DNA from 3 places in the Paenibacillus sp. FSL R7-0345 genome. Region 2 is predicted to be linked to each of the others. Evidence: predicted binding sites of a transcription regulator. Region 2 holds the regulator's gene; each other region holds the start of a gene.

Region 1 (4,403 bases), 190 kb from region 2:
AGCGATTCCATTTTTTTATCCAGTGATTCTTCCTTTTGCAGCAAACGTCTCTCTTGCCGTTGGATTTCATTCCGGCGTTCACGAGTTTCTTTCTCAGCTTCAGTACGGATTCTGTGTACTTCATCCTTAGCTTCGAGTACCGTTTCCTTCTTCAGCGCCTCAGCGTCTTTCCTCGCGTTCTCCACGATGACGAGTGCTTCTTTCTCTGCGCTTTGAATTTTAGCTTCTGCAAGGGATTTACGAATAAAATAACCGAATCCAAAGAATATTGCAGCTACAACGAGAACGATTATGACCCAGATTGCAGGATGCATCTGTTCACCTCCTCGTTGGTTCCTCCAAGGAACTTGCCCTTGGGAATTGTGCAGTTGTTAAACTATCCGTTCATCACCATACAAAAAACCGGTAATACACCGATTGCCATACTGCACATGCTGCACATGCACACTGCCCGCCTTATCCGGCGATTACATTTCATATGAGTTGTACGCGAACCGGTGGCTAAGAGTCAGCTTTTTGGGAAGGAAAAAGGATTCTTAGTTTATGCCGATTCATGTTATATTTTATTATTTATAAAAAGACATTGTCAAGAGAGTCGATAACGGCATTAAAGTCAAGAGAATGTCAAGATGATTACTCATAATCGTAAAACTCTTCATCATAGCCTTCGGAATTCTCTTCTTCGCGCAGTTTATTCAGTACCTGCCGGACCATTTCCCCGGAAAAACCGCGCCGCATCAGGAATGCTCCTGTCTTTCTGCGCTTGTCGTTAATATCCCCGCGGATCATATTCCACTTCTTGCGCCCTGTCTGCAGGGCACTTGCCAGTTCCTCTTCGGGCGAAATATTCTCCAGCGCTTCAGAGATCAGTGATTTGTCGATCCCTTTCTCCCGCAGCTCCTGACGGATCCACAGCTTGCCCTTACGCTGATTATTAATGCGCTGCTCTGCCCACTGCTTGGCATAGAGCGGGTCGTCGATAAAGCGCTCCTGCTGCAGACGCTGCAGCACTTCTGCAATAATAGTCTCTCCTATTTCTTTCTCCCTTAAACGGCGGGCCATCTCCTGAGCGGTGCGCGGCTTATGTCCCAGATACTTCAGCCCTTCGATATAGGCCCGCTGGCGTTCGTCGGCAACAACAATTTCCTCCAGGTCGGCTTTCATGAACGAATTGCCGGAAATCATCCGGTATTTAATCATGACATCCTCATGAACAGTCATGTTATACGTGCCGAAATATATGATATAGCGGTGATCAGATTTCTTCTGCCGCTCTACTTTTGTGATTTCAAGCCGTTCATTTTCCGGAAAACCGTCCAGCACCTGCACTTCCTGCTCTTCCTCTTCGGGATTAAGTTGAATGACCATTGTATTCACACCTCGCATTCGATCAGTATAAAAAAGCGCCCTGCTGCAGTCATACACAGGGCGCTCTATATTATTAGCTTAACGTATTATTCAATTTCGAGCAAAAGATTATCTTCTTCTTCCTTCTCCGCTGCAGCCTCAGCTTCCGTTGGAGAAGCAACAATCGTAGTCAGATTGCTTGCTTCGCGGATCTTATTCTCGATTACGAGAGCAATTTCCGGATGCTCTTTAAGGAATTGCTTAGCGTTCTCACGTCCCTGGCCAAGACGCTCACCTTCGTAGGAATACCAGGCTCCGCTCTTGTTGACAATATCCATTTCCGTTCCGATATCAACAAGACTTCCTTCCTTCGAAATACCTTCACCATACATAATATCAACATCCGCCTGTTTGAACGGAGGAGCAACCTTGTTCTTCACGACCTTGATCTTTGTACGGTTACCGACAACATCATTGCCCATCTTGATGCTCTCTACACGGCGGACATCAAGACGTACCGAGGAGTAGAACTTCAATGCACGGCCGCCTGGAGTTGTTTCCGGGTTCCCGAACATTACACCAATCTTCTCACGCAACTGGTTGATGAAGATTGCAATCGTGTTAGATTTGTTGATTGCACCTGACAGTTTCCGCAGAGCCTGGGACATCAGACGGGCTTGCAGACCAACGTGGGAATCCCCCATATCGCCTTCAATTTCCGCCTTAGGCACCAATGCTGCTACAGAGTCAACTACAATAATATCTACCGCGCCGCTGCGTACGAGTGCTTCAGCAATTTCCAGCGCCTGTTCACCCGTGTCCGGCTGGGACAGCAGGAGCTCATCAATATTGACACCAAGCGCATTGGCATATTTAGGGTCAAGCGCATGTTCAGCATCGATGAAGGCAGCTTGTCCGCCAACCCTCTGTACTTCTGCGATAGCATGCAGGGCAACCGTTGTTTTACCGGAAGATTCCGGCCCATATACTTCAATGATACGTCCTTTTGGAAGTCCGCCTATACCGAGGGCAATATCAAGTGCCAAGGCTCCGCTTGGTACAACTTCCACTTTCATGTGATTGGATTCACCCAATTTCATGATCGAACCTTTACCAAATTGTTTTTCTATTTGACGAAGCGCCATATCCAGCGCAGCACGACGATCTGACAATCAGACCACTTCCTTCACTTGTTTATAGTAATATAATACCGTGTTTTAGAGGTCTTGCCAAGCTTTTTTTCGAACATACATTCGTTTTTTTTGACTGCAGGCGAAATACTCCCTTATATTGTAAGCCCCCTCTCTCCTGATAAATGCACCAAACATAGTCATTAACCAGCCGGTGAAGCGGACTCACATAAAGAGGCTACTGCAGCCACAAAAACAAAAAACCGCAGCAAAAGGTTCACTATGCCACGGTTCTTCCGTATTAACAATTATATACCGGCCTTCCGGATTATTGCAAGGCTGACCCTTCGAGAGGAGTATCCACCTTGCGTTCCTCCAGCCTGCGCCACAGGCGGTACAGCAGCGCTTTGACTGAACGCAGCCGGATGTTCTCGCGGGTTCCTTTAAGATTAAGCTCATAGACCTCTGTCTTGTGCCCGCGTTCTGCCAGGCCCACAAATACCAGCCCGACCGGCTTACGCTCAGAGTATCCCGGTCCTGCCACTCCGGTAACCGACAATCCGAAGTCGCTGTCGCCCAGCATTCTGACCTGCTCAGCCAGCACCTCAGCTACCTCCCGGCTGACGGCTCCGACAGCATCAGGGCCTTCCAGGTAAGAGGCAGGCACATTCAGCACCTTTTTCTTGATTTCATTGGAATAACAGACAACGCCGCCCTTGAACATGGACGCGCTGCCCGGAATGTTCGTAATACTCTCCATTAACAAGCCGCCGGTACAGCTTTCGGCTGCGGTGAGCGTCAAGCCGGCATCCGCCATCCAGTCCACCAGCAGCTGCTCCAGCGGCACATCGATATTGGCATACATGTTCTCAGGGAGAATGGCCTTGATCTTCTCCTCCAGGACATCAAGCTTCTGCATCGCTTCCCGTTCAGAAGCCGCTTTGGTCGAGATCCGGACCGTCACTTCGCCTTCCTTGGCATACGGAGCGATCGTAGGATCAGTCTGGTTACGGATCAGATCAATCAGCTTGTCCTCCAGCAGTGATTCACCGATACCGGCAAACTTGAGCATCTTGGAGTAGATCGGCATCTCAGTGGTAAGAGCATGCTGCTGCAGCCAAGGCTTGGCTTTATCCGTAAACATTGGCTTCATTTCACGCGGAGGTCCGGGAAGAACAATGTAAAATTTGCTCTCATGAGCAAAAGCAAGACCGACAGCCAGACCGGTTTCATTGGGAAGCGGCGTTGTTCCATCAATAACAATAGCCTGCTTGCGGTTATTCTCGGTCATGACGATTTTGCGTTCATCGAAAAATCTCTGTACATGATCCATCGCGAGCTGGTCAATGTGAAGCGTACGTCCAAGCGCCTCTGCCAGCGCATCCTTGGTCAGATCATCTTCGGTCGGACCGATACCGCCGGTGAACAGAATAATATCAGCCCGGCTCTGGGCAATTTCAATGGCTTCCCTGATCCGGCTTTTGTTATCTCCGACTACAGTCTGAAAATAAACATCAATCCCCAACGCAGCCAGCTCTACCGATAAAAACTGACCGTTGCTGTTTACGATTTGTCCGAGCAAAAGCTCTGTGCCGACGGCAATAATTTCCGCTTTCATAGCTGGCTCTCTCCTCCTGCTGATAATATAGATGAGTAATTACCTGTTGTATTACGGTTAGGCGTTATGCAGCTCCAGCAAATCCTTGTTCTTCACGAAATAATCGATTCCTGAATAAATCGTAATCAGCGCTGCTGCCCAGATTGCAATGTCATCAAGCGGTATGCTTACGAACTGGAACGGGAAGTTATTCAGCAGCAGAAGTGAAATAGCGACAATCTGCGTTACTGTTTTTATTTTACCCCATTTGCTGGCGGCCACCACTTTCCCTTCAAGCAGGGCAACCTGGCGCAGTCCCGTTACTGCAA
Region 2 (4,403 bases):
AATGTTTAAGATATCCATACCAAGGATGAATCAGTCTACAAGGGGGAAGCGGATTGAACACGACTTATAAAGTGCTGGTGTGTGATGCTGATTTATTTGCTGCAGCCCTTGCTGAAGCAGATATATATGTACTGCAGTTACGAAAGGGTAAACCGCCGGTCTTTGCTGATTGTGCAGGTCCGCTGCAAAAATGGACGCCGGAATACATAGAGCTGGGCGGGATGACCTACAGGCGTAAAGATTTTGAATTCCGTGTGCGTATACCCGAAAAATAACAACTGCCGGATCACACAGGCCGGAAGAGCTGGTTTAGCATCTCTTATACTATAAAACGTAAAAGAGGTGTTAATATGGCAGAAAGAGACCGGTCAAGAATCCGCAGAGCGATCCGTGCCCTGCTGGCACAGCGCTCCATCCTGCTGGAGCGGCTTGAAGAAATTAACGAGAATCTGCGCAGATTGCCTAAACCAAGCCGGGCGAGACGTGAATTACTGGCGGCAAGAGTATCGATCCGCGAAGCGTTGCGCTTGAACCGCATCGCAATCAGGCTGTTGCGCAGTGTCCTCTAGAGACTGTTGAATAGGAAGCATAAGAAGTATATAAAGGACACCTCTGCCCCGCGGAGGTGTCCTTTGTGATGGAGGCGGGGCGGAAATCTGCTGCTACTCCCTGATGGTAACCCGTGTCCCGATGGGAACAATACGTGACAAAGCAAGAACATCCTCGTTATACATCCGGATGCAGCCATGCGAAACCATATGGCCGATGGAGGCGGGATCATTGGTTCCGTGAATGCCGTAATGAGGTTTGGACAGGCCCATCCAAAAAGCGCCAAACGGCCCGCCGGGATTGGGCTGCTTGTTAATAATGGTATATTCGCCTTCAGGTGAAGCAGTCAGCATGGTACCAATTCCCACAGGAAAGCCGCGGGTTACAACATCATTATCCAGCAGGTACAGCATACGCTGGGACAGGTCAACAATAATCCGGTAATTAGGCATAGTCATCAGCACTCCTTCTGCTGTCAGAATATGTGCAGAGTCTGCACGCGGTTACCAGAGGCCGAGCGCTGCGCGCGGGAAACGGCAGCCTGTTTATAATTTGAATGCAGACAGGAAAAAGGCTGTTACGCAATTCATGCGCAACAGCCTCATTAGGGGATAATTAGTGGATATCACGGAAAAGTCCGATGACTCTGCCTAAAATGGTAACACGGTTCAAGCGGAGCGGTTCATAGGCCGGGTTCTCCGGCTGCAGGCGGATATGGTCACGTTCTTTATAGAAGGTCTTAACAGTAGCTTCATCTTCTTCGGTCATTGCTACGACGATGTCGCCGTTGTCTGCTGTCTGCTGCTGGCGGACAATGACATAGTCGCCATTCATGATTCCGGCATCAACCATACTGTCTCCAAGTACAGAGAGCATGAAAACCTTGTTGTCACCGACATAGTGGGTAGGAAGCGGGAAATAATCTTCAATATTCTCGGTAGCGGTAATCGGCACCCCGGCGGTGACTTTACCTACAACAGGGATACGGGTAACCGTCTGCACAAACTGGTGTACATTCTCTGAATCTTCCTGGCCGAGCAGCTCGATTGCGCGGGGTTTCGTAGGGTCACGGCGAATCAGACCCTTCTTCTCAAGACGGTCCAGATGACCATGTACGGTGGAGCTGGAAGCAAGCCCGACAGCTTCCCCGATTTCCCGGACTGACGGAGGATAACCCTTGCTGCGGACTTCATTACGTATGAATTCCAGGATCGCCAGCTGGCGACTCGAAATCTTTGACATTGGAATCAACCCCATATAGTATGTTTGGGAAAATTATAACATAGAACTTCCGTTCGTACAAACATAAGTTCTAACTATCTCGTAATAATATTTGGATACCTCTGGAAGGGGAGGTATAAAAGGGGCGGAAACAAAGGGAACAATTGTTCGAAAAAACCTATTGATCAAAACACATGTTCGTGTTATATTAAATTCAAATTTAAGAACAAGTGTTTGGAGGTCGATGATATTGTTAAAATACAGTACTTACCGCAGCATTTATGATGAGACCCGAGAGGTTCAGTCTGCCGAAGCTGGCTCTATCATAGAATATGTGACCCGTATGAAGAATTCTGCAGTATCCCTGTTCGGCGCTTTAACGAATCTGTTCCGCAGAGGCCAGCTGGTGAAGCTTGTCATGATTCTGATGCTGGCGATTTCCGGCTTTACGGTGGTAGGTAACGTATTTGCAGGATCCGTATCATCGGTAATGCCGGCTGAGCGTGTGGTGGTGGAGCGCGGAGATACTCTCTGGAGCATCGCAAATGAACATAAACCATCGGATATGAGGACGGTTGTATATATAGAAGGAATCAAGAAGGCGAGCGGGCTTAAGGGCAGCAATATACAGGCCGGAGATGTGCTGACACTGCCTGCATACTAATAGTTGAAGGAATAGAGGTTACGACAGGAAGAGCTTTCAGGGAGGAGACCTTGACAAGCTCTTTTTCTCATGGCAAAGTTAGAATGAATTTATAGGGGAGGGGAAAGCATTGAATATAGACGAATTGGTCGCACGCATCAATGAATTGGCACGCAAGCAGAAGAGCAGCGGCCTGACGGAAGAGGAACTGGAGGAACGCGCCCGGCTCCGTGAAGTTTATCTGGGCAACATCCGTAAGAACTTCCGTGCACAACTGGATACCATTGAAATTGTGGACAACGATGATCAGGGCGACAAGGGGCTAACACATTAGTCCTGTGGCTTTGTCATAGATATTTTAGGACGACTAGGGGGAACTCACATGGCCCGTTCTTGGGAAAGAATGGTTCAACGCAACACCAAGCAAGTCAATATGCAACGCAAGAAGCAAGGCAAGGAATCGATTTACGCTTCCAAATCATCGCCGGCTGCAGGAAGCAGCGAAATTTTTAAAGGCCGTAACATTGTATTTCCGATCGTTCTGCTGCTGCTCGGGATGATGTTCTGGGTAGTGGGCTCCGTTGATGAAGCCCGGGGGCAGGGCATACTGGCCAACTGGCTGGGCGTTGTTCTGTACTTTTTACTGGCAGCCCTGATTTTCTTCCGTCGTCCTTTCCTTAAGGTTGAGCGGGCCAGAGTTTCCACTATTAAATTTAACCGTGAGCGCTGGCTGCAGGCTTCCGAGATTGAGAAGATTATCCTGTCCCGCAGCATGGTTTCCCTGAAATATAAAGGCAAGCGCAAGCAGTGGGTGTTCTCCAGATTGCTGAACCGTTATGATACTGCAGCAATGGGAGCCCGGCTGGAGCAGTTCGCCAAAGCCAATAATATTGAAGTAGTGCACGAGTAGAAAGATAAGATAGACCAGCAGAGGGAGAGGGAGCGTTATTATGCCGATTACCGCCGTACTATTTGATCTTGACGATACACTGCTCTGGGATGACCGGAGCGTTGAGGAAGCCTTTCGTGCCGCCTGCGAAGCGGCAGGTAACAATGTTGACCCTCATGAGCTGGAGGCTGCTGTCCGCAAGGAAGCCCGAAGTCTCTATGAATCTTACGAGACTTTTCCGTTTACGAAGATGATCGGGATTAACCCGTACGAAGCGCTTTGGGCGAACTTTACGGCAGGGGAGCAGCCGGAATTCCGCCAGCTGGAGCAGCTTGCTCCGGCATACCGCAAGGAATCCTGGCGCCGCGGCCTGGCCGCTCTGGGCATCGAAGATGAAGCACTGGCTGAGCGGCTGGCTGCGAAGTTCGGCGAAGAGCGCCGCAGCCGTCCGTACATGTATGAAGAGACGCTGCAGGTACTGGACGAGCTGCGCGGCAAAGTGAAGCTGCTGCTGCTTACCAACGGCTGTCCGGCTCTGCAGCAGGAGAAGCTGGATGGTGTTCCTGAGCTGATTCCTTACTTTGATCATGTAGTCATTTCCGGCAGCTTCGGCAAGGGCAAGCCGGACAAGGCGATTTTCCAGCATGCGCTTGAACTGCTTGATATCACTCCTGAGCAAGGGATCATGGTGGGTGATAAGCTCACAACGGATATTCTCGGCGGCTTGTCCGCAGGACTGACGACTGTCTGGATCAACCGGACAGAGAAAGAACCGGATCCCGAAATTCAGCCGGCTTACAGAATCGGGCATCTCTCCGAGCTGCTTCCGCTGGTACAATCACTATAAGTCTTTTTATCTAAGCCGGCTTCCTGTAAAAGGGGCCGGTTTTTTTGGTGTCGGAGGTTGACTGAATTCGCATACATATTGTTCCAAATGGGGTATACTCGGTTAATACTTTCTATAAGGAGCTGAGTTATCTGATGATGAGCCAACCCGGATTTTTCTTTAGCGGAGCATTTAGTATCTTCTTCTTTTTGATATGGATAGCATGTATAGGGGCAGGAGTTATTGCCTTTGTTCTGTTTGTAAAGCTTGCACTC
Region 3 (4,403 bases), 3.3 Mb from region 2:
TGAATCCACAGCGGCGGCGAGGGTTTGCTTCCGCGCCCCCGACGGGCGTTTTATCAACATTACTGCCAGCAGGCTGGACGGCCCATCGGGTCTCGTCCAGCTTGCCGTCTCCTTCACGGCAGCCAAAGCTGCCGACCTGCTGCCCATGGTTACCGAAGCCTACGGCTTCACGGAACGGGAAAAAGAAATCGCCCTGCTGCTCTCCAAAGGACTCTCCACAAAGGAACTCGCCCTGAACCTCCACATCTCCGCCTACACTGTGCAGGATCACCTGAAGTCAATCTTCAGCAAGGCAGGCGTCAGCAGCCGCCGGGAGCTCATCTGGCTGCTTTACTCCAGGTATCAGTAACCGCCGCATAACCCGTTACGCAGCAGAAAGGACGCCCTCAAGCCCGTCAAACGACGGCTGCCTGGGGCGCCCTTTTTTATTAGGATAAACAGCAGAATAGTTCGCCTTATCGCTTCCTCCGAGAAAACTTGCAAAAAAAAGAAACCCCTCTTTGTTAACCCGGAAGCCGGCCAGTCTGCCGCCAGTCTTTTGTAAGGAGAGGTTTGCTTGCTGATGTTCTCATAAGTTCGTTTATCCGACTTGTACGAATTTAATAAATGCTTGGCTTGTTTACGCAGACACCCTGCAGCGCTTTATTTGCGCCTGGTGGTTTTCATCATCCGGTTATACATAATCAGGGCGGCAATAATCATCCCGATCATCGCAACGCTGCCCGCCGACTCCTCTGACATGCCAAACAGCAGGCAGACTGTGGTTACCAGTGATCTCGTCACGAAGACAACCAGAATCAGCATAATCGGCCGCCAAATGTTATATTTTCTCATTCCCGCAACACTCCCATTCTAATTTTGGTAAAGCACTTTCTCTCTCTGTTAGTTGCTATTATAGCATAAGCAGGAATGCGGTTACATTTTATGCTTCTCCTTCATGTGCAGATTTTTCTGATTCGCTGACTCAATGGCTGCAAAAATGAAAGTCTCTAACGGACTCAGGAGGCGCTATTGGAGGTTTTTTTGGCATATTGAAGTTTTAACGGACTCAGGAGGCGTTATTTGTGCGGGATAGTCTGCTTCCAGACTAATTTGAGCCCAATAGGGGCTCTGGTGTCCGTTAGCCTGCATCGGGCCCCGATATTCCGCAAATAACGGCTGTTCAGTCCGTTAAAATTCTGGTGCAAGCTTTCTGTATGGCTTACATATAGGTACATATGGTTACACAAGATTCCCCCATCGTTCAGCTCATAATCAAGCGGGCTTCTCAGGTTTTTATGTGCTCAGCAAGCTCATTACTCCGTGATTTTATGTGCAATTATCTGGATTTTGACAAGAACATATGTTCGTTATATACTTTTCTTTGTGAGGAGTGTGTAACGATGGATATGATGGAGAAACTAGAGATTTTGACTGAATCAGCCAAATATGATGTCGCCTGCACCTCAAGCGGTTCCCAGCGCTCCGGCCAGGCCGGAAGCCTGGGCAACGCGGTCAGCTTTGGAATCTGCCACAGCTTCGCGGCTGACGGGCGCTGTATTTCGCTGCTCAAGGTGCTGATGACCAACGGCTGTATCTATGACTGTGCCTATTGCATCAACCGCAAGTCCAACCCGGTGCGCCGGGCCGCTTTTACTCCGCAGGAAATTGCCGATGTTACGATGCAGTTCTACCGCCGCAATTATATAGAGGGGCTGTTCCTCAGCTCCGGCATTATGCGCAGTCCCGACTATACGACCGAGCAGCTGATTGCCGCCCTTGAGCTGCTGCGCAATGAATATCACTTCCGCGGCTATATCCATGTAAAAGCCATCCCCGGTGCAGACGATGCCCTCCTGTCCCGGCTGGGCACGCTGGCCGACCGGATGAGCGTCAACATCGAGCTGCCCTCCCAGGAGAGCCTGCGCCGGCTTGCTCCGGACAAGAGCAAGCAGTCTATTTTGCAGCCGATGGGCCTTATTACGAACAAGATTACCGAGAACAGTACGGAACTCGTCAAATATAAGCATGCCCCGCGCTTTGCGCCGGCGGGCCAGAGCACCCAGATGATCGTCGGCGCAACGCCCGATACCGATTACCAGATTCTGAACCTTACAGAGGGACTGTACAAGAAGTATAAGCTCAAGCGGATTTTCTATTCCGCTTATACCCCGGTGGTCGAGGATTCGCTGCTACCCTCGCTGGATACCAAGCCGCCATTGCTGCGCGAGCACCGGCTGTATCAGGCCGACTGGCTGCTTCGCTTCTACGGCTTCGAGGCCAAGGAGCTGCTCGATGAGGCAGCGCCCAACTTCAACCCGCTGCTTGATCCGAAATGCAGCTGGGCCATCAACCACCGGGAGCAGTTCCCGGTGGAGGTCAACCGCGCACCTTATGAGATGCTGCTGCGCGTGCCCGGCATCGGCGTACGGAGCGCCCAGCGGATCATCAAGGCCCGCCGGGCCGGAACGCTTGATTTCCATGCGCTGAAGAAGCTCGGCGTTGTGCTCAAGCGCGCCCAGTTCTTCATCACCTGCAAAGGCCGGCCGCTGGAAGGCCTCAAGGTAGGCGAGCATACCCTGCTCCGCTCGCTGATGTCCGGACAGGAGCTGGCTAAGTTTCAGCAGCCGGAGATCGAACAGCTCTCCTTCTTCGACGACAGCTATTTAGCTGCCCTGCCTGAGGCCGGGGTGGCTGCATCCTTCAGTTACGGAGGTTAAGCACCATGTTTGTAACCTCCTCCTTAGCCTATTCCTATGACGGCAGCTTTGAGGGCCTGCTATGCTGCGTGTTCGAGAGCTACCAGTGGAAGGAAACGCCGCTGGCCATCCACTCGGAGGGCAGCGGCCAAGGACTGCTGCTGGAAGCAAAATGGATCGAGACCGATAAGATCAAGGCAGACCGCGTGCTGCGCTCCATCCCGCTGAAGATTTCCCGCGAAGCGGAGGAGCTTGTCCGCCTTGGCTTCTGGTCTGCCGTGCCGGATAAAGAGATGCTGCTGCTGAATTTTTTGTATCTGGGCTTTAGCAACGGCAGCGCAGTAATGAACATGCTTGCAGATGATACGTTCTTCGCCCTGAATAAGGCAGTCCGGCTGCTCCGGCGGGAAAGCCATCATTATCTGGGCTTCATCCGGTTCACCGTGTACGGCCCTGTCATGGCAGCCGTTATTGAACCGCAAGGCTACGTTCTGCCCGTTATCAAGGACCATTTCTGCGACCGGTTCCAGAGTGAGAGCTTCATGATCTACGACCGCACCCACAGGGTAGCGCTGATTCATCAGCCCGGCCGGCACGCCATTGTTCCACTCGATGAATGGGTTCCGCCGCAGCCGGATGAGACTGAAGCTGCTTACCGCCGCCTCTGGCAGAGCTTCTATCACGCCATCGGCATCAAAGAGCGCAAGAACGACCGGCAGCGCGCCTCCATGATGCCGAAGCGCTACTGGAAGCACCTGCCGGAGATGACCGGCATGCGGCCGGTCCGTGCTGCCCGGCAGGAGAAGGCCCCGCGCCGGCCGAGAAACCCGAAGCCGCGAGAACTGCAATAAAAAGTGCCTTCCCTGTTCGACGGGGAAGGCACTTTTTTTAGTTTACATTTCTTCATACTCCGCCGGATTCTGCTCCCAGAGCCGTCCGTCCGGTTTGCTCATGCCTGAAATGACCTTCATTTCAGCATCCGACAGCTCAAAATCAAAGATTTCGAGATTCTCCTTCTGATGCTCCACAGAGCTGGTCCGTGGGATCGGAACCGCACCAAGCTGGATATGCCAGCGCAGAATGGCTTGGGTTGGTGTTTTGCCGTGGGCAGCTGCGATGGCTGCAATCTGTTCATTCTTCAGCATGCTGTGACCGCGTCCGAGCGGGCTCCAGGACTCCGTTACGATACCGTGTCCGGCGTCTTTTGCACGCTGTAGCTTCTGATTGAACAGCGGATGCAGTTCCACCTGATTGATGCTCGGCGCTACACCGGTCTCTTTTATAATACGTTCATTATGCTCCGGCAGGAAATTGCAGACTCCGATGGAACGGACATAGCCGCGCTTCTTCGCCTCAATCATCGCCTGCCAGGCTTCCACATATTTATCTGTCTTCGGATTAGGCCAGTGGATCAGATACAGATCGTAATAATCAAGGCCTGCTCTATATAAGGACTCCTCAATCGTCTCCAGTGCCTCTTTATAAGCATGGTGGCGCCCCGGAAGCTTCGAAGTAATCCGCAGCTCTTCTCTCGGCAATCCGCTCTCACGGACAGCCTGTCCGACCGCCCCTTCATTCTCATAATTAAACGCCGAGTCAATCAGCCGGTATCCGGCTTCAATGGCTCCCGTAATTGCTTTCGCTCCATCTGCGCCTTTCAGAAAGGCTGTACCAAAGCCTATAGCGGGTATTTTCAGACCGTCGTTCAAAACCTTTTCCGAAATA

Evidence for each region. The regulator LexA, encoded in region 2, represses DNA repair genes until DNA is damaged. The targets are predictions, from matches to a motif close to CGAACATATGTTCG.
Region 1: the regulator LexA is predicted to act here: its motif matches at 2,590-2,603, upstream of recA (recombinase RecA).
Region 3: the regulator LexA is predicted to act here: its motif matches at 1,336-1,349, upstream of NST84_RS01050 (putative DNA modification/repair radical SAM protein).

The regions. Positions count from the first base shown of each region.
Region 1 is NZ_CP152002.1:4,095,511-4,099,913, forward strand. It holds gene rny (ribonuclease Y) at 1-314, opposite strand, end outside; gene NST84_RS17435 (RecX family transcriptional regulator) at 634-1,368, opposite strand; gene recA (recombinase RecA) at 1,455-2,519, opposite strand; gene NST84_RS17445 (competence/damage-inducible protein A) at 2,806-4,095, opposite strand; gene pgsA (CDP-diacylglycerol--glycerol-3-phosphate 3-phosphatidyltransferase) at 4,153-4,403, opposite strand, start outside.
Region 2 is NZ_CP152002.1:3,905,317-3,909,719, reverse strand. It holds gene NST84_RS16580 (hypothetical protein) at 54-275, shown strand; gene NST84_RS16575 (hypothetical protein) at 351-569, shown strand; gene NST84_RS16570 (L,D-transpeptidase) at 663-1,001, opposite strand; gene lexA (transcriptional repressor LexA) at 1,165-1,791, opposite strand; gene NST84_RS16560 (LysM peptidoglycan-binding domain-containing protein) at 2,021-2,434, shown strand; gene NST84_RS16555 (DUF896 domain-containing protein) at 2,544-2,747, shown strand; gene NST84_RS16550 (hypothetical protein) at 2,796-3,323, shown strand; gene NST84_RS16545 (HAD-IA family hydrolase) at 3,364-4,149, shown strand; gene NST84_RS16540 (hypothetical protein) at 4,338-4,403, shown strand, end outside.
Region 3 is NZ_CP152002.1:218,541-222,943, reverse strand. It holds gene NST84_RS01060 (helix-turn-helix transcriptional regulator) at 1-349, shown strand, start outside; gene NST84_RS01055 (hypothetical protein) at 643-834, opposite strand; gene NST84_RS01050 (putative DNA modification/repair radical SAM protein) at 1,383-2,699, shown strand; gene NST84_RS01045 (TIGR03915 family putative DNA repair protein) at 2,705-3,529, shown strand; gene NST84_RS01040 (aldo/keto reductase) at 3,572-4,403, opposite strand, start outside.